Regions from separate parts of the Paenibacillus sp. YSY-4.3 genome, predicted to be linked through region 2. Evidence: a T-box and tRNA genes for the amino acid it is inferred to sense, from the RefSeq annotation. Region 2 holds a T-box; the other holds one or more tRNA genes.
What was found. A T-box is a leader RNA that pairs with one kind of tRNA and senses whether it is charged. The one in region 2 lies ahead of leuS (leucine--tRNA ligase), so its partner is inferred to be a tRNA-Leu.
Positions count from the first base shown of each region.

Region 1: it encodes a tRNA-Leu, which carries the amino acid that the T-box ahead of leuS (leucine--tRNA ligase) is inferred to sense. The anticodon was not compared.

Region 1 is NZ_BAABMC010000005.1:167-10,180, reverse strand. It holds gene ACYUJT_RS16730 (hypothetical protein) at 33-332, opposite strand; gene mnhG (monovalent cation/H(+) antiporter subunit G) at 649-1,062, opposite strand; gene ACYUJT_RS16720 (Na(+)/H(+) antiporter subunit F1) at 1,046-1,339, opposite strand; gene ACYUJT_RS16715 (Na+/H+ antiporter subunit E) at 1,336-1,812, opposite strand; gene ACYUJT_RS16710 (Na+/H+ antiporter subunit D) at 1,818-3,299, opposite strand; gene ACYUJT_RS16705 (Na(+)/H(+) antiporter subunit C) at 3,292-3,630, opposite strand; gene ACYUJT_RS16700 (Na+/H+ antiporter subunit A) at 3,633-6,524, opposite strand; gene ACYUJT_RS16695 (hypothetical protein) at 6,795-7,010, shown strand; gene ACYUJT_RS16690 (hypothetical protein) at 7,106-7,456, shown strand; gene ACYUJT_RS16685 (cation:proton antiporter regulatory subunit) at 7,576-8,070, shown strand; partial or broken gene ACYUJT_RS16680 (aldo/keto reductase) at 8,215-9,043, opposite strand; tRNA gene ACYUJT_RS16675 (tRNA-Leu) at 9,211-9,292, opposite strand; tRNA gene ACYUJT_RS16670 (tRNA-Leu) at 9,318-9,403, opposite strand; tRNA gene ACYUJT_RS16665 (tRNA-Cys) at 9,414-9,487, opposite strand; tRNA gene ACYUJT_RS16660 (tRNA-Gly) at 9,499-9,573, opposite strand; tRNA gene ACYUJT_RS16655 (tRNA-Gln) at 9,580-9,655, opposite strand; tRNA gene ACYUJT_RS16650 (tRNA-His) at 9,679-9,754, opposite strand; tRNA gene ACYUJT_RS16645 (tRNA-Trp) at 9,784-9,857, opposite strand; tRNA gene ACYUJT_RS16640 (tRNA-Tyr) at 9,870-9,955, opposite strand; tRNA gene ACYUJT_RS16635 (tRNA-Thr) at 9,959-10,014, opposite strand, start outside.
Region 2 is NZ_BAABMC010000003.1:717,477-727,490, forward strand. It holds gene ACYUJT_RS14115 (ComEA family DNA-binding protein) at 1-99, opposite strand, end outside; gene comER (late competence protein ComER) at 174-1,067, shown strand; gene leuS (leucine--tRNA ligase) at 1,064-3,505, opposite strand; T-box leader at 3,604-3,861, opposite strand; gene ACYUJT_RS14130 (ABC transporter permease) at 3,927-4,730, opposite strand; gene ACYUJT_RS14135 (ABC transporter permease) at 4,738-5,535, opposite strand; gene ACYUJT_RS14140 (ABC transporter ATP-binding protein) at 5,536-6,585, opposite strand; gene kduI (5-dehydro-4-deoxy-D-glucuronate isomerase) at 6,860-7,693, shown strand; gene ACYUJT_RS14150 (DeoR/GlpR family DNA-binding transcription regulator) at 7,727-8,497, shown strand; gene kduD (2-dehydro-3-deoxy-D-gluconate 5-dehydrogenase KduD) at 8,521-9,273, shown strand; gene ACYUJT_RS14160 (helix-turn-helix domain-containing protein) at 9,357-10,014, opposite strand, start outside.

The sequences.
Region 1 (10,014 bases), on a different contig from region 2:
ATTCGGTTCATCATTTTATTCGATATATGTGATCAAAATCCCCGCCGTCTTCCATTCAGTGAATAAATGCCGAAGACGATCAAGCCGATCCCGATTGCCGGTACGATGAGCCACGCTATTTTGTTCATTAAGGATATAATCCCAAAGAGGAGGACGATCCATCCAAAAAAAGCGTTGCCCCGGCGAATACCGTAGTAACCAAGACCGATCAATGCTACTGCGAACAACAATCCGAATAGACTGCCCAGCAGCGGGGTAAGCTTGCCCAGCAGGATCAATCCCCCCAGGACAATAAGTACAATTGCAAAACCGCTTGATCGATTTGTTCTCATTTATTAGTCACCGCCTTTCGTAAGTATCAACCTTATGTCCTTATTGTAGGTGGAAAAGCGTTTATTCAAAACGGACTGTGGACGGTTTTTCATCCTAGACCTAAGTCGAGGTGGGCTTAAGACCCTGGATCCCTGGTTTTCCGCCTTCTGGATAAATGTCAACAGCCTGCCTGGGGACCAGGGCAGGCTGCACATCTTTATTCCTGTTGAAGTTGCTATTACCCGATTCGTGCTTTTCCTGCATTATTAATGCTTATTACAGTTGCTATACAGTTGCCATGCAGTTGCTATTGCCATCGTACTCTTTCTCTTGCTTTTACTGCTCTTCCTCTTCCTCTTCCTCTTGCTCCCCCTCGCTTTTCGGCTGCATTTGCCGTTCCCGCTGCTCCCGTCTTATGGCCTCGCTCAAATCGTCTCGGACGCTGCCCTTCCATAAAGGCACTCCAGTCCTGTGGGCAGCTCTGCCGTTCAAATGTCCGCCCACCGGCGCGGTAATGAAGACGAAGACGATGCCGAGCAGCAGCTTCGCGCTCACATGGTCCAGATAGAACAAGAAATATAAGAAGGCCCCGCTCAGTATGCATAACACGCCGAGCGTCGTGCTTTTCGTGGCCGCATGCGACCGCAAATATACATCGGGAAGCCGGACCAGCCCAAAAGCGCTTAACGCACTGACTACAGCCCCAAACAATACCAGCAAGCCGATCAGAAGCTCACCGATCATCATCATCACCTCGCTGCTCGATGACGACGCCGCGCTCAATGTACCTTGCGAAGGCCGTCGTTCCTATAAAAGAAAGAATGCCAATCAGGAGGATGACTTCAAAATATGCCCCCGTCCTCATCAGCATGCAGAGCACGGCTACCATAGCCAGCAGATTGATGCCGATCGTATCCAGCGACGTAATCCGGTCAGCCATAGAGGGCCCCTTCAATAACCGGTACAAGCAGCCCAGTATCGCAAGCGATATAATTACTAGCGCGGCAAACAACAACCCGTTCATCATCGCGTCACCTCCATGATTGCTTTTTCGAACGTGCTTCTGATTTCACTGCAGAGCTCATCGACATCGCCAAGATCCATCGCATGGATATACAAGATTGATCCATCTCTTGATACATCAAGCGTCAGGGTACCCGGCGTCAGGGTAATCAGGTTGGCCAAGATTGCGACTTCCCAATCGCTTTTCAGTTCAGTCGTATAAGCGAAGATACCCGGGCGAATATTCAGCTTCGGAGAGAGAACCTGCCCGATGACCACGAAACTGGACTTAAACAGTTCTCTAATAAATAGTACAAGCAGCTTGAGGATGGCCCACACCTTTCTCATATAGAAGCCCTGCGGCCAGAGGCGGCCAAACAAACCGATTAAGATTAATCCTATGGCATATCCCACGACCAGCCCGGAGACCGACCAATCATTGTTCAGGAACATCCAAATCACAGCGATCAGGAAGTTTAATAAAATTTGAAGCGCCATATCATCTACTCCTTCAGCACGGCATCAATATAAATTGCAGGGTTCGCCAGAACATTCCCGGCCTGGGAGGCATACGAGTATACCCACTCGGAGCCGATACCGATAACGAGGATAAGGACGAACAATGCGGCAGCTGCGGATAGCAGCCCTCTTAACCGGACAGGCTCCTGCACGGCAGCAGACTGCTCCCCGCTGCCATAGAAAGCTCCAATAAATAGCCGCATCAGCGAATAGAGCACGATCAGGCTGGACGCAAGCGCAATTCCCGTCCACAAATAATGCCCAGATGCAAACCCGCCCTGGATGATTAACAGCTTGCCCGTAAACCCGCTTAGCGGAGGCACGCCTACGAGCGCAAACGTTACGATAAAGAACATCCATCCAAGCAGCGGATAGCGCTTCATCAGGCCGCCCATTTGCCTTAAATCGCTAGTACCCGCAGCTTTGATGAGCATTCCGCCCAACAGGAACAGCAGCGCTTTGGCGATCATGTCATGAATTAGATAGAAGACGACGCCGTCCAAAGATTGCTTCGTTGCCGTAGCGATCCCGAAGGATATAAAACCAATCCCGATCACGACATTGTAGTTGATGATCCGGTGGATGTCCGAATAAGCAACCGCGCCGATCCCGCCTAGTATCATCGTTAGCACGGCCATCCAACCGATCAGCGAATGGGTAAGCTCCGGCTGATGATAGAATATAAGGCTGAAGGTGCGGGCAATCGCATAAATGCCCACCTTGGTCAGTAATGCGCCGAACAAAGCTTTAACAGCCGTCGGCGGAGCGCTATATGAGCCGGGAAGCCAGAAGAACAGGAACAGGCCCGCTTTTAGCGCAAATACGATGAGGAACAATACTGCAATAACATTGATTACCCCGCCCTGCCCTGCTTCGGCTATGCGAAGCGACAGATGCGCCATGTTCAGCGTCCCTGCAACGCCGTATAAATAAGCAATCGCAGCCACGAAGAAAGTAGAGGACACGATATTGATCAGTATATATTTTAGCGTCTCCCTCAGCTGCCGTTTCGTTCCCCCAAGCACGATCAATGCGTAGGAAGCGATCAGCATCACCTCGAAGCAGACGAACAGGTTGAACAAATCTCCCGTCAGAAACGAACCGTTCACGCCTACGATCAGAAACTGAAAAAACGGGTGGAAATAATGCCGCTCCCGATCCCTGCCGATGCTGCCGAAGGCGTAGAACAAGCAAGCCGTGCTGAGTACCGTTGTCGTCAGGACAAGCAGCGCGGCCAGCATATCCGCAGTGAACACGATCCCGTACGGGGGAGCCCAGCCTCCCATATGCAAAGTTTGAATGCCGTTCAAACGGACCTCCCGGACGATAAGAACCGCTGCACTGACGTTCAGCAGCGCCCCTGTAGCATTGATCCACCTTTGCAGCGTTACCCGGTTATGCACAAAAATAAGAGCAACCGCAGTCAGCAGAGGAATTATAAGTGGAAATACGAGCAAATTATTCACCTTCATCCCCCCTTAGCTGCTCCATATCATCCGTCTTCAATTTTTGATATGACTTGTAGGCAAGCACGAAGAAGAAGGATGTTACTCCGAAGCTGATTACGATTGATGTTAATATGAGTGCCGCTGGTACCGGGTCCGTATAAGCAGAAGCGTGCTCGCCGAGCAGCGGAGGCGCACCCTTTTTCAGGCGAGCCATGGTCAGCAGCAGCAAATGCACTGCATGCGTTAGCAGCGACGTTCCAAGTATGATGCGAAGCAGGCTTCTGGAAAGGATCAGATATACCCCGATCATGAACAGAATGCCGACGGCGATAGACATCATTAATTCCATGATTACCGATCCCTCCCAATCTCAAGAATTATCGTCATCGTAACTCCAACGACCGTCAAATACACGCCCAGGTCAAAAATAACCGCCGTAGCCAGCTCTACCTCGCCCAAGATCGGCAAATTCGCATGCCCGAAGGCATGGCTGAGGAACGGCACTCCGAACCAAAGTGAACCAAGCCCCGTTAAAAAGGCAATGAGCAAGCCGGTAGCCATGATCTTCCGGAAATTAAGCGGAACGATGCTGCGCATAACCTCTAGTCCATAGGCGATTGCGAGCAGCACAAGCGCAGCCGAAGTCATCAGTCCGCCGATGAACCCGCCTCCCGGGTTATTGTGGCCGGCAAAAAATAAATACAGGGAGAAGGTCAGGATGATGAACATGGCCACCCTCGAGGTCATCCGCAGAATGACATCATTGCTTCTTAGCGGCATAATCTTGCCTCTCGCTTGTTGTTCCTTAAAGCTAGTGCGCGGAGCGAGCGGCTCCTGGCCCTCGTTTAAATTCAAGCGGATCATCGCATAGATGCCAAGCGAGGCAATGCCGAGCACCACGATTTCCAGCATCGTATCGAAGCCGCGGAAGTCCACCAGGATGACGTTGACGACATTTTTTCCGCCAGCCAGCGTGTAGCTTGCCTCCAGGAAAAACTTCGATATCGACTCAAAGGGGTGGTTATTCCCCTCGCTTAAAGCACTGAGCGCAATTAGAGTAACCATCACGCCTACACCCAGGGAAATCAGAAAATTCGTCAGCTTGAATCTTCGAACAGACAGCTCCTTCTTAAGCTTCGGCAAATGATAAAAGCAGAGCAGGAATAGCGTGACCGATACCGTCTCCACGATGAGCTGGGTGAGCGCAAGATCCGGTGCTCGGAAGATGACGAAGAACAAAGTAACCATATAGCCAACGGCCCCCGTCAAAATGATTGCCAGCAAGCGTGAATTGACGAATGGCACCGCGATCGCGGCTATAATAAGCGCAAGCAAAATAGCCGCCTCATAAACCGTAACCGGGGCATAACTGCTGCTATCCAGACTGAAGCCGTCAAATGCAAACATAATGGCCCCAAGCATAAGTACGAAAAATGTAAAAATATAAATCAAGTAATGCCGTACCGAACCCGTCATATATTTATTCGTCAGCCACTGCGACGATCGCTCCATGGTCCTTAATCCCGTATCGTACACGCCGTTAAGTGAAAAGCGGGCAAACCAAGGACTGTTCAATGCTTTAACCTTAGGCTGCAGCGCGAATACCAAAATGCCCACAGCAATGACGCCCAGCGTCATAAATACCTCCAGTGTCCAGCCATGCCAGAACTGAATGGATACGAGGAATTTCTCCCCTGGGGCGAGCAAGCCCGGCAGGATCGCAGCCATTGCCGGCTCGATTAACGAGTACGACAGCAGGCCTGGAAACACCCCGAACACAAGCGCGAGGGCGGCCAAGACCACTGGCGGTATGAGCATGCCGACCGGAGCCTCATGCGGCTGCTTTTTCAACTGCTCCGGCTTGAACTTTCCTGCAAATGTCCTAAACAGCAGCACCATGCTGTAAGCAAAGGTAAAGACGCTGGCAATCCAAGCAATCAACGGAAACAGACTACTCCAGGTATTCATGCTCCATATACCCATTTCGCGCGTATTCAGGACCGCTGTAAAGAACATTTCTTTACTGAGGAATCCCCCGAATGGCGGTATCCCAGCCATCGATAATGTACCGATGACAGCAACCGAGAACGTGACGGGCATAAGTTGCATTAACCCACCCAGCTTGCGGATGTCCCTCGTTCCCGTCTCATGATCCACGATTCCTACGACCATGAATAACGCTCCCTTAAATACGGCGTGATTCATCAAATGGAAAATGGCGGCCATAGTCGCCTTGGAATAGTACAAGGATTGCTGGATGTCTGGATAATAACCCGAAGCAGAGCCAAGCCCAAGCAGAGCCATGATCAATCCTAGCTGGCTAATGGTGGAAAAGGCGAGCATCGCTTTCAAGTCCGTTTGCTTGATCGCCTTGAACGAACCAAAAATCAGCGTGATTAGCCCTACGCCAGATACAAGCCAGAACCAGGCCGCTTGTCCGGAAAATACAGGTGTAAATCTTGCCACGAGGTATAACCCGGCCTTGACCATCGTTGCGGAGTGCAAATAAGCGCTCACTGGCGTCGGTGCCTCCATGGCATCCGGCAGCCAGATATGAAACGGGAACTGGGCGGACTTTGTAAATGCTCCGAGCAGCACCAGCAGCAGTGCAGGAAGCATCAGCGGATGGCCGATGATCATATCTGTGCTCTGAATGATTTCTCTCACCGAGAACGTGCCCGTCATCATATAGATCAGCACGAAGCCAGCTAGCATCGCCAGACCACCGAACACTGTGATGAGCATGGATTTGAACGCACCGTATCTTGAACGCTCCCGGTAATGCCAGAAAGCGATCAGCAAAAAAGAAGAGATGCTCGTCAGTTCCCAGAAACCGTAAAGAACAATCAGATTGTCCGATAGAACAACGCCCAGCATTGCCCCCATGAATAGGAGCAGGAATACGTAGAAACGGTGTACGGCCTCTTTTTCCTTATCCATATAAAAAATAGAATAGAGTACGACCAGCGTTCCGATCCCCGAAATGAGCAAAGTGAATAACATAGACAATCCGTCAAGCAGTACGGTAAATTCGATACCCAACGAAGGTATCCACGGGATCGTGGCTACGAACCCGTTACCCGATTGAACGAACGGAACTTGTCTCAGAAAATAAATAAAGAGAGCGGCAGGCCCCAAGAGAACAGCCCAGCCCGGATGCGGCTTTCCCGGAAGCTTTTTCAGCAGCGGTACACCTGCAGCCAGCAGTAATGGTAATATGATTGCTGCGTGCAACGTAGACAACAGTTTTCCTCCTTCATCGCGGTATAACCCGTGTCTCATCAGCTTTGCCATATTCACATCGGAACATAAATAGCGTATAGCTGAAAAAACACAAAAAGAGCCCGCATTTGGCAGGCTCCTCCGATAAATAAATATGTGGTTGAAGTTACAAATTATATGAGGCACATCCAAAAGTATATCCTTTTTTTGAGTGGTTGTAAACCCGATTCCAACTGTATATATATAGCTCATTAAGGAAATCACTTTCTATAGTGAAGGAGAGTGATTTCCATGCCGGTCCGCCAAATCCTTGTCTGTTCGTCCATATTTCTCGTGATTATGTGCGGCGCTGTGTTTCATGCCCGTCATCTGTCGCTGCTCATGTCCTTAGAGCAATCGCACTTGTATTTACAGCAATTGAATATCGGATTAAGAAACCCAACTGCATTTCAGCCCCGGGAATACATCCGGATCGCACCGTTCTCCCACTCGGAAAGATTTCCTTGAAAATGGGCGAATAATTTATCATCATTCTTTTGAGATACTGAGGATTGTATGCTATCCTTAAGGTTAGCAGCTATTTTAGAGAGGGGATAGGCATCATGATACATATTCGGCGAACGATGGTATGGTTTACTGCCTCTGTTTTTGCGCTATTCATGATTTTCTTTATTCCTCATCCTGCTCTAAATTCAGGACATGTCGTTAGTTTGGAACAGTCGGCCGTTGCAGCTGACGAGCCCCTTCGCAAGTCGGAGAACAAGGCAGCCCATTTGCCGCTGACACATGCCAAGATTAGCAACGATCAATCCCCGTTTTACCTGTTAATCATCCCCGCTGCAGCCAGTGGTTTGCTTGCTTTGGCAGGGATCTATTTCCGTCCTTTCTTCTATCAACTCATGAAGCGAATCCTTCTGTTACCCATCAAATTTACTAGCATTTATGCAGCTTGATTAACATGTAAATGATAGATAACAAAGAATTATCGCCCATGTTCGTGAAGGAAAGATCGGCGGTTGTATTAAACACAACTTATACAAATAACATCTCTTATATTGGAGGTCGGAAGCTAATGAATCTTAAAGAAACCGAATTGCCGGGCATCGGCAAGAAATTCGAAGTCGAAACTCGCAGCGGCGAGAAATTGGCCATTACTATCCATGATGACGGTCGTCGTGAAGTTTATCACTATGAAGCTGATAACCCTGACGACAGCATCTCCAAAATATCTCTAACCGATGAGGAAGCTCGGTATGTCTCCGCGATTATTGGGGGAGTCACTTACAAGCCGACTCCTTTGGAGAATATCGAAGTCGCGTTAGGCGATCTCATTATCGAATGGTACAAACTTGAACCTCATTACAAAGCGATCGGCAAGACGATCGGTGAGCTGCGCGTACGTCAGCGCTCCAGTGCCACGATTATTGCCGTCGTTGAGAGCAATCATTCCAAACACATTAACCCAGGACCGGATCTGCTTCTTACAGCGGGCGCATTGGTTGTCGTAATCGGCGAGCGCCTGCATCAGCAGCAAATTCGTCAGATTTTGCTGAATGGAAGTGCTTAGTATTTTCGTTCAAACATCATACAAAGTCTGCAACAGAAGCTTCATGCCTCTTTGACGACATAAAGAAGCGCCCTAAGTCTCGAATGAACTTAGAGCGCTTCTTTTTTATTATTACTGGCATTCTAAATACGGACAAAGCTAAAACTAGAAGTCGAAGTTATCCGGATCAGGACCGACGCGCTGATTTTGGTTCAAGCTATCAATTTGCTTCATTTCATCTGCAGTCAACTCGAAGTCGAACACATTGGCATTTTCAACAATCCGCTCCGCATTGGATGACTTTGGAATGGTTACAATTTCATGCTGGATATCCCAACGAATAATGACCTGTGCCGTCGACTTGCCGTATTTTACCCCGATCGCTTTCAACACTTCGTTATCCAGCAGCTTGCCTTGAGCAAGAGGCGACCAGGCTTCGATTTGGATTCCTTGCGCTTTGCAGTATTCTCTCAGCTCAACTTGGCTAAGCAGCGGATGCAGCTCCACCTGATTGACTACCGGTCTTACCTCCGCGTCTGCCAGCAGGTCTTCCAAATGATGAATCTGGAAGTTAGAAACGCCAATAGAGCGGACACGCCCATCTTTATGTAATTTCTCAAGCGCCTTCCATGTTTCTTTATATTTGCCTTTAACCGGCCAATGAATTAAATAGAGATCCAGATAATCCAGGCCAAGCTTGCCCATGCTTGTATCAAAAGCCTTCAGCGTACTATCATAGCCTTGATCGGAGTTCCAGACCTTCGTAGTAATAAACAATTCTTCGCGGGGATTGCTGGAAGCCTTAATGGCTTGGCCTACCCCTTCTTCATTCTGGTATAACGAAGCTGTGTCAATACTTCTATAACCGTTACGGATAGCGGCTTCTATAGAATCGGTGACCTCCTGCCCATCACTCATCTTAAAGACACCGAGGCCCAGCCCACGGCATTTGCTTTCCATTCGACAAGGTAACCGTAGATTGAATATGATTCATCTCGTATTACGCCTCCTTTAATTACGATAACTTACTCATCGTTTCCCTAATCAAAATTTACCTTACGGTGCTCAAAGTCAAATTTCAATTCTCCAAATATTAGCCATAAGAAAAAAGGTATATGAAATTGCTTCTGGAAGCAATTTCATATACCTTCTTATCAATAATACCGATGGCCGGACTCGAACCGGCAAGCCTCTCGGCACCGCATTTTGAGTGCGGCGTGTCTGCCAATTCCACCACATCGGCATACTAAAATTCATCTCTTAACAAGTGCGGAAGACCAGACTTGAACTGGTACGATAGTCACCTACCGCAGGATTTTAAGTCCTGTGCGTCTGCCGATTCCGCCACTCCCGCAGGGAAATAATGGAGGCGCCACCCAGACTCGAACTGGGGATAAAGCTTTTGCAGAGCTGTGCCTTACCACTTGGCTATGGCGCCAGATAAAAAAATGGAGCGGACGACGGGAATCGAACCCGCGACCCTCGCCTTGGCAAGGCGATGCTCTACCGCTGAGCCACGTCCGCAACATATGGCTGGGGATATAGGATTCGAACCTATGGAATGACGGAGTCAAAGTCCGTTGCCTTACCGCTTGGCTAATCCCCAATATATGATTTTTAAGATAAAAATGGGGCGATCGATGGGACTTGAACCCACGAATGCCGGAGCCACAATCCGGTGCGTTAACCCCTTCGCCACGACCGCCATAATTAAAAAGTATTCTATTGTTTTACTGGCAGGGGCAGCAGGAATTGAACCCACACTAACGGTTTTGGAGACCGCTGTTCTACCTTTAAACTATGCCCCTATGTGGTAAAACTGGTGGAGGCTGATGGATTCGAACCACCGAACTCGTACGAGAACAGATTTACAGTCTGCTGCGTTTGGCCACTTCGCTAAGCCTCCATGTGGTGCCGGCGAGAGGACTTGAACCCCCAACCTACTGATTACAAGTCAGTTGCTCT
Region 2 (10,014 bases):
CAAGCCCGCCCCGATTACAGCCGATACAACCGCTGTCAATACGTACTCCCGTTTCAATTTCATCGCTCCAATCTCAAAAGAATCTGTCCAAAATGTCATGAAGATCCCATCAAGATGCATATATATTTAAACGACGAATATTTTTGTGCGTTAGCACGAAAGGGGGAAACAGGATGAAAGTCGCTTTCATCGGAACGGGATCGATGGGAAGCTTGCTCATTGAAGCTTTTCTGCGTTCCGGTGCACTGTACCCGCATAACTTGTACGTCAGCAACCGCAGCAAGGACAAAGCGGAAATGCTGGCTCTGCGGCATGCCGGCCTAAACGTCGCGGCAAGCAATGCCGAAGCAGCCCAAGGAAGTGATATCGTATTTATATGCGTTAAACCCCATCACTTCCCGGAAGTTATCGCGGAAATTCGCAGTGTACTCCTCGAGACGCAACTGGTCATCTCCATTACAAGCCCTGTGCTTATCTCCGTGCTGGAGAAGCAGGTCCCTGCCAAAATCGCCAAAATCATCCCCAGCATTACTCATTCCGTACATAGCGGCGCCTCGCTCTGCATTTACGGGGAGCGGGTTCAGCCGGAGGACCGGCTGCTGCTGGAGCAGCTCATGTCCTCGATTAGCAGGCCGACCCCAATCAAAGAGTCGGAGACGAGAATCGCCTCCGACATATCAAGCTGCGGCCCTGCCTTCGTGAGCTTCATCATCCAGCAATGGGCCAAAGCGGCGGCGCAAATGACCGGCATCAGCATGCCAGCAGCGCTAGGCCTTAGCGCGGAAATGCTGCTCGGCACAGGCCGGCTCTTAACGGAAGGCGGCCTGACGCCAGAGCAGTTGCAGCGCCGCGTTGCCGTCCCTGGCGGCGTGACCGCCGAAGGACTGGCTATCCTGGAGGAGCGGCTGCAGGACGTATTTCCAAGCCTGATCGAGGCAACGCAGCGGAAGCACGAGGCCGATCTGGCCAAGCTGGCCGCCCTATTTGGCACCTCCGTACCTGCCGCAAGCAGCTCTGCCAGCTCCGACCATAGCGATTCCGGGTCAGATAAATCTGAAGCGCTCTAGCCGACTACGATGTTGACGAGCTTACCCGGAACTGCGATTACTTTGCGAACGGTCTTTCCTTCAATAGCCTGCTTCACGTTCGGCAAAGCCATGCTGTGCTCCTGCATTGCTGCCTGGTCAAGATCCTTGGCGACTTTGGTGCGATCCACGATTTTGCCATTCACCTGCACGACGATTTCCACTTCGGAATCGACCGTCCAAGCCTCGTCAAATACCGGCCATGGCTCATAAGTAACGCTCTCGTTATGGCCGAGGCGCTCCCACAGCTCTTCCGCCAAATGCGGAGCCAGCGGAGACAGCATTTGCACGAAATTAGCCGCTGCGGCTTTCGGGACAACGTCCGTTTTATAGGCATCGTTCACGAAGATCATCAGTTGGCTGATCGCCGTATTGAAGCGCAGCGCCTCGAAATCTTCGGTCACTTTCTTGATCGTCTTATGCCAGGTGCGTTTGAAATCATCCGAGCCTTCGCCGTCAGTAATTTTCGCGTTCAGGCTGCCATCCTCGGCGACGAACAGGCGCCAGATCCGGGACAAGAAACGATGTGTTCCCTCTACTCCGCTTGTATTCCATGGCTTAGTCGCCTCCAGCGGACCCATGAACATCTCGTAGACGCGCAGCGTATCAGCGCCGTACTCGTTCACGATGACGTCCGGATTGATGACGTTGCCGCGGGATTTACTCATTTTTTCGTTGTTCGTGCCGAGAATCATCCCTTGGTTGACCAGCTTGTGGAACGGCTCCTTCGTAGACACGACGCCCAGGTCGTACAAGACCTTATGCCAGAAGCGGGCGTAGAGCAGATGAAGCACCGCGTGCTCGGCTCCGCCGATGTACAGGTCAACCGGCAGCCACTGCTCCTGCTTCTCCTTCGAGCACAGCTCCTTATCGTTGTGCGGATCAATGTACCGCAAATAGTACCAGCAGCTTCCCGCCCATTGCGGCATCGTATTCGTCTCGCGTTGAGCCGGAAGGCCCGTCTCAGGATCCGTCGTATTCACCCATTCCGTCACGTTAGCAAGCGGCGACTCACCCGTACCGGATGGCTCGATATGATCGACCTCCGGCAGAAGCACCGGCAGTTGATCTTCCGGTACCGGCTTCATCGTGCCGTCCTCGAGATGCAGGATCGGAATCGGCTCTCCCCAATAGCGCTGGCGGCTAAACAGCCAATCGCGCAGACGGTAGCTTACTTTCCCGCGGCCTTTGCCGTTCTCCTCCAGCCAAGCGATCATCTTCTTAATCGCCTCTTCGTTGCGCAGTCCGTTCAGGAAATCGGAATTGATGTGCGCGCCGTCCCCAGCATATGCTTCTTCCGCAACATTTCCGCCCTCTACGACCTCGATGATCGGCAGACCGAACTGCTTCGCAAATTCATAGTCCCGCTCGTCGTGTCCAGGAACGGCCATAATCGCGCCCGTCCCATAACCGGCCAGCACATAATCCGCAATCCAGATCGGCAGCTTCTCGCCGCTCACCGGATTGATCGCATAAGCTCCGGTAAAGACGCCGGTTTTCTCTTTCGCCAAATCCGTGCGCTCCAGATCGCTCTTGCGGGCAGCCTGCTCCCGGTAATCGGATATCGCTGCGCGCTGGGCTTCCGTCGTGATTTTCTCCACCAGCTCATGCTCTGGCGCAAGCACGGCGTAGCTGGCTCCAAACAAAGTATCCGGACGCGTCGTGAACACTGTCAGCGTCTCATCGCTTCCTTCGATCTGGAATACGACCTCCGCTCCTTCGGACTTGCCAATCCAGTTGCGCTGCATATCCTTGATGCTCTCCGACCAATCGAGCTCCTCCAGATCCTCCAGCAGGCGCTCAGCATATTCGGTAATCTTCAATACCCATTGGCGCATCGGCTTGCGGATAACTGGGTGTCCCCCGCGTTCGCTCTTGCCGTCGATAACCTCTTCGTTGGCAAGGACAGTTCCGAGAGCCGGACACCAGTTGACAGGCACCTCGGCTACATAAGCGAGGCCTTTATTGTAGAGCTGGATGAAAATCCATTGCGTCCATTTATAATATTCCGGATCCGTCGTACTGATCTCCCGATCCCAGTCATAGGAGAAGCCTAGCGACTTAATCTGGCGCCGGAAGTTATTGATGTTCTTAACCGTAATGTCGCGGGGATGCTCACCCGTATCGAGAGCATGCTGCTCCGCAGGCAGGCCGAATGCATCCCAGCCCATAGGATGAAGCACGTTAAATCCGCGCATCCGCTTATACCGCGAGACGATGTCCGTCGCCGTATATCCCTCCGGATGGCCTACGTGAAGACCTGCACCAGATGGATACGGGAACATATCCAGCGCATAAAATTTCGGTTTGCCCGGCTCCTCCCCGGTTTTGAATGTTTGCTGCTCATCCCAGTATGCCTGCCATTTCGGCTCAATCGCCTGGGCACGGTATACATCGTGAGATTGATTGTTATTGCTCATGATCATAAACTCCCTTCAGTGGATAAACACGTCGATCGACGTATTTCTAAGTAAACTGGCCACCAAAAGAAAAACCTCCCGACCCATAGCGTATCATCGCTAGGGACGAGAGGAGTATTCCCGTGGTACCACCCTAGTTAGCTTCCGGCATGCTTTGCCATCCGCTCCCTTTGCACCCTTAACGCGGGCAAGACGATGATGTTTCCGAGACAGTATACGCAGCCAAACGCAAACGCAAAGTCCCATTGCATCATAACTCCAAGGCGAGTTCATTTGCATTCTCCAACCGGCTTGCACCATGCACCGGCTCTCTGGGTGGCAGAATCCAAACTATTATTCCTCTTCAAAGTTCCTATTTATCCATTTTTAATTACCAACCATTATATAAAACTGCGTCCGCATCGTCAATGGGAACGGATCGTTAATTTCCAGCGCTCTCATACCTCCGCAAGCCGATGCGCAGTAGGAGCAGGGCAAATCCCCAGCAGTACAAGGCTACAAGCGGGCTGAACCAGCCCAGGTAGCTCCAGGATGCTTTGCCGAACAGCGCAGCAGCCGGAACAAAACTAACGAACGCAAAAGGAACGACGATGGAAATAAAAAGCTGCAATCCCTGCGAGAAAATGGTCATCGGATATTTCGCGAATTCGCTTAAATTATGAATCATAATCGGAAACGCATTGCCGCTGTTGCGAATCCAGAAGGCCGAGCAGTTAGCAGCCAGGTTAATCGCTACCCGGATGATCATTGCTGACCCAAGCAGGACGACAGCCATCCCAACCGTGGTCAGGCTCCAGGCTATTTCGATATGCGATAGGGCCAGCACCATAATCGTTCCGCCAATTACGATATTGCCCAAGCCGTTCATGCCGATTCCCGTGCAGAAAATTTGCAGCGCTATCGGCATCGGGCGCACCAAATAATGGTCCAGTTCGCCCATATTGACCAGCCGCAGCATGCGCCACGTCCCTTCAAAGAATAAGGAGCCTATGCCTTCTGAGACATAAACCACGGCATACATGAAGGCCACCTCCCAAAATTGCCAGCCCTGAATGTCCGGAATCCGTGAGAAAACAACCCACAAAAACAAGAACCCGGTAATCTGGGTCATGGCGGCGGCACCGATCATGATATAGAAGTCCGCGGAATATTCCATCATGGCCTTCAACTGCTGACTGAATAATCTCCAATATAAAAATACGATTCTTCGCGGTGATCTGTTCATTCTATATCTAGCCCCCATGAATCGTTATTTGCCGTACGGCCCACGACCACATCCATCTGCCAAGCAGCCATAGAACCGCGACCCACACCCATTGAATCGCAATTAGCCGCAGCGACTCTGCGGTTCCCGCCATGCCAAGACCGATCGTTACCGGCGTATTTACGATGCCCTGGAACGGAAGCAGCATCGCCACAGACTGTAACCAGGCAGGAAAAAAAGCCAGCGGCACCAAAGCGCCCGACAGTAGATTGGTGATCGCCATTCTCATCCAAATGATTCCGAACCCGCTCGTCGTCCAGAAGCACAGCAGCGCCGTAACATAGACGACGCCGAATTTAACCAGGATCGATGACAGCAAGCTGATAAGGAACAGCGCACTCGTCAAGCCGCCGTGCAGAAAAGAAGCTCCCACTGTAAATATGGCCATCACGCTGACCAGCACAATGCTTAACATGCCCTCCAGCACGCAGGAGCCCAGCGACTCCGCAAGCCGGGCCTTCTGAAAATGCAGTGGCCGCAGCAAATCCATTATGACGCTCCCATCCAGAATCTTATTCGTTATTCCTGATTCCGAATAATACGACAGCATCGAATTAACAAAGAAGGTAATCAACAAGTAGGCTTGCATCATAGGCCAGGTGAATCCGGATAACTCTGATCGGCCGTCATAAACCGCCTGCCAAAGGCAGTACATCGCGACGAGTCCGATGAAATTGGCGGCGAAATTCAGCATGAATGAGAGTCTATATGCCAGCGTGTTCTGCATAGAGCAAAGCGCAAGGGAGCAATATTTTTTTATGCCCATTCAAGCCGTCCCCCTAATTGCCCCGGATAATGCGGACGCATCCATCTTCCCCTCATAGACGCTGCGGATAATGTACTCGAGGCTGGGCTCGTCGATCCGGAAATCGATAACCTCCCCATGGTTCATCATGCGTTTTACAATCTCACTGGCCGTGCACTTGAACCGGTCAAAGCGAATTGAAAGCTCGAGCGCATCCTTCAATTCTTCTTCGGCTGCTTCTATAGAAACTTCGGGCATGTCCACGAATAAAGAAGCTGCCTCGGCAATCGGTGAACTCAGCGCCATATGTATAGTCCTATCCCTGGCGAACATGTCTTTGACTTTCTGCATCGCCCCGTCATAAATGATCCGCCCATGGTCAATGATGACCAATCGGTCGCATAAATCCTCGATATCCCCTAAATCATGCGTAGTCAGCAGCATCGTCGTCCCTTTAGTCCGGTTCATTTCCTTAATAAAGTCGCGAATTCTTTGCTTGACCGCAATGTCCAAGCCGATCGTAGGTTCATCCAAATAAACGATTTTGGGGTTATGCAGCAAAGCAGCCGCCAAGTCGGCCCGCATTCGTTGGCCCAGCGAGAGCTTGCGGGCGGATAGATGGATAAAGGCATCCATTTCAAGTATTTCTGTAAACGCATCCAAATTCCGTTTGAATGTATCTGCGGGAACCTGATAAATATCCTTCAGCAGTGCAAGGGATTCCCGAACCGGAATATCCCACCAAAGCTGTGTGCGCTGCCCGAATACCGCCCCGATTTGTCCCGCATTCTCCATTCTTTGTTTATAGGGAATCAAGCCGTTTACCCGAATTTCTCCTCCCGTTGGAACAAGGACGCCACTGAGCATTTTTATCGTCGTCGATTTGCCTGCCCCATTGGGCCCGACATAAGCAACCGTCTCTCCTTCCTCGATCGTCAGATCAATGCCTTCTACTGCATATTTATTCTTATAGCGCGGATAAAAAAGATGCTTTACCGCTCCGGCAAGACCTGGATCTTTAATAGCCTGCCGGAATACCTTTTGAAGACCTTTCACTTCGATTAAACTCAAAAGCTCACTCCCTCTCCGCCGATGAACCGCCTTTATGGAACGCTCTTCATCTCGAATTAACTCATATCACCATAATCCAAAATGCTTTTTTTTCCAACCCTAATATTTTTATGTTTTTTACCCTATATTTTTGATATTTATTTCATACCTCCGCAGACACTTCACTTCCGATCGGAGCAATCATTAAACGCTTGCAAAATAAACGCAAACGGATTAATATGAACCTATATGAACGTTTTAAACCTAAACGAACGAAAAGAGGAGGCTTTTTATCATGGAAAGACGTTACGCATCTCACCCTAATGAAGTGAAACAATTCGACACGGATCGGCTTCGTCAGGAATTCCATATCCCTACCCTGTTTACGCCCAACAAGCTGGAGCTTGTCCTGACTCATGAGGACCGCCTGATTATCGGCGGGGCTGCCCCCGTGAAAGAAGACGTTAAGCTGGAAACCGATCTGAAGCAGCTTGGCGTATCCTTCTTCCTGGAGCGCCGCGAGCTTGGAGCGATCAACGTTGGCGGACCTGGAACGATCATCGTCGACGGCACAGAATATGATCTGAACACGAAAGATTGCCTGTATATCGGAATGGGCTCGAAAGAGGTTGTTTTCCGCAGCAAAGACGCAGCCAAGCCAGCCAAATTCTATCTGAATTCGGCACCTGCCCACAAAGAGTACCCAATTGCTAAGACGACGCTGGGCGAGGCGGATTCCAGCGAGCTTGGTTCGATTCAGAACTCCAACGACCGCACGATCCACCGCTTCATCCATGCTGATGGAATCCAAAGCTCCCAGCTCGTCATGGGCATGACGCAGCTGAAAACAGGCAACATGTGGAATACAATGCCTGCGCACGTGCACCCGCGCCGCATGGAAGCTTATATGTACTTTGATCTTCCTGAAGATGCGGTCGTCATCCACCTGATGGGAGAACCTACGGAAACTCGCCACATCGTCATGCGGAACGAACAAGCGGTCATCTCCCCAAGCTGGTCGATCCATAGCGGCGTAGGAACAAGCAATTACACATTTATCTGGGGCATGGCCGGCGACAACAAAATCTATAGCGATATGGACGCCGTAGCCATGAAGGATTTAAGATAGAGAGATAACTATTTACGGAAGAGTTGAGATGGTATGAGTCCGATTAGACGGCATGAGAGAATCATGGAAGTTCTGCTGACGAACAAAGAGGTTACGGTTGCGGAGTTGAGCGACAAGCTGGGCGTGACTGGCAAGACAATTCGCGAGGATTTGACCCGGCTCGAGGAGCAGGGCTTAATCGTCCGCGTTCACGGCGGCGCCATTCTGGCGCAAAGCGATCAATTCGGTATTCTTCCTTCCAAGGAACCGCTCGCGAAGCATGGGGATGAGAAGGCCGATATCGCCCATAGAGCCTTGCAGCATATCGAACCTAACGACATCATCGCGCTGGACGGGGGGAGCACGACGCTTGAAATTGCCCGCCGTCTTAGCAACGAACCGCTGACCGTCATTACTAACGATGTTTATATCATCAGTGAACTGGCCGCAAAGGACAACATACGTCTCGTCGTTCCCGGCGGCTACCGGGTTCGCAACATGCTGGCCGGGCCGGAAGCTACTTCATATATTCAGCAATTGAACATTCAAAAAGCCTTTATTTCGGCGACAGGCATTCACCCCGAGCATGGATTATCCATTTACACCGGAGACCTGATCGGCTTCAAACGGGCTTTGATCGAGACCGCCCGCGAAGTCATCGCCGTCATTAACCATCATAAATTCGGGCAAACCGCACTGCGGACGTTCGCCTCCCTCAGCGAGCTGACCTGCATCATTACCGACAGCGGACTTCCAGACGAGGTTGCCCGGCAGTACAGCAGCGCAGGAGTAACGATTGAGTGCGGAAACGATAAGAACCTCTAATATGATTAAGGAGAGTCCAACCCATGAAATTGTTCGATTTAACAGGCAAAACGGCTCTGGTAACAGGTACTACCGGCGGATTGGGACAAGGTATCGCCATTGGGCTTGCTGAAGCTGGAGCGGATGTCGTCTGCGTATCCCTTGGCCCCAGCGAAGAGACCGTGAAGCAAATTAAGGGCCTTGGAAGAAAAGCGACGGTCGTTCAAGTCGATCTGAGCGATCACAGCAAATTGGAAGCCACCTTTAACGAGGCGCTCAAGCTGACGGGCCAGATTGATATCCTGGTGAACAATGCCGGTATTATACGCCGTACGCCGGCTAAGGATCATAGCGAGAAGGATTGGTCCGATGTCCTCGACCTGAACCTGAATACGGTATTCCTGTTGTCCCAGCTCGCAGGGCGCCATATGCTGGAGAGAGGCAGCGGCAAAATCATCAACATCTGCTCGATGCTCTCCTATCAAGGCGGCATCAACGTTCCGGGGTATACGGCCAGCAAGCATGCCGTTGCCGGTCTGACCAAAGCCTTTGCCAACGAATGGGCAAGCGGCGGCGTGCAAGTTAACGGCATCGCTCCAGGCTACATGGTTACGGATAATACCGCGCAAATTCGCGCGGACGAGAACCGCTACGCTTCGATTACGGACCGGATTCCGGCCGGACGCTGGGGTACACCGGAAGACCTTAAAGGTCCGGCGGTATTCCTCGCCTCCTCGGCATCTGATTATTTGAACGGCCATGTCCTCTGCGCCGACGGAGGCTGGATGGCCAGGTAATTCATTGATTGATCTTCTCCCAGTGTTCATATTTAAGCCTAAATCTTCATCGCCGGTTCGGCGGATGCAGAATTAGGCTTTTTTTATTGCTCCGCCTTCCCGCTTCTCGGCGTCCCTCCGGTCAGCTTGCGGTAAGCCTTGAAGAAGCTGGAGTATCCGTTAAAACCGGACATAAAGCAAGCCTGGGTCGGCGTAAAGCCCTGCGTCATCAGCCGGTCGGCCAAATGAATTCTTTTATAGGTGATATATTGGTTGATCGTAAATCCTGTTGCCTCTTTGAAGATGCGGCATAAGTGATATTTCGTCACGAAAAATTGCTCCGACAGTTGATCGAGCGTCAACTGCTCCTCCAAATTCGCATTAATATATTCGAGCACCGCGCCGATTTTGCCGTCCCCCTGCTTGCTGCTGCTTGGCAAATCCGCTTGGGCCAAATCATTGATCGCCGCTAGAATTTGCACGATGACGCATTTTGCCACGATTTCATGCTCAGCGCTCCTCTGCTTCAGCGCCCGCTGCAGCTTATCGAATAATTCCAGCAGACCGCTTGCCCTTACAACCTCCGCGCTGAATTGATTATCCTGACCGAGCTTGCGGAATTTGATCGTACGAAAGAAATCAACGCCGCTAGCCATAAAGGGGGGCAGGAAATTGGCATCCAATGTTAACACCATCCGTTCATACGGCAGATGTTCCGCAATATTCACGACATGGAGCTCGTTCGAATTCATGATTAATATG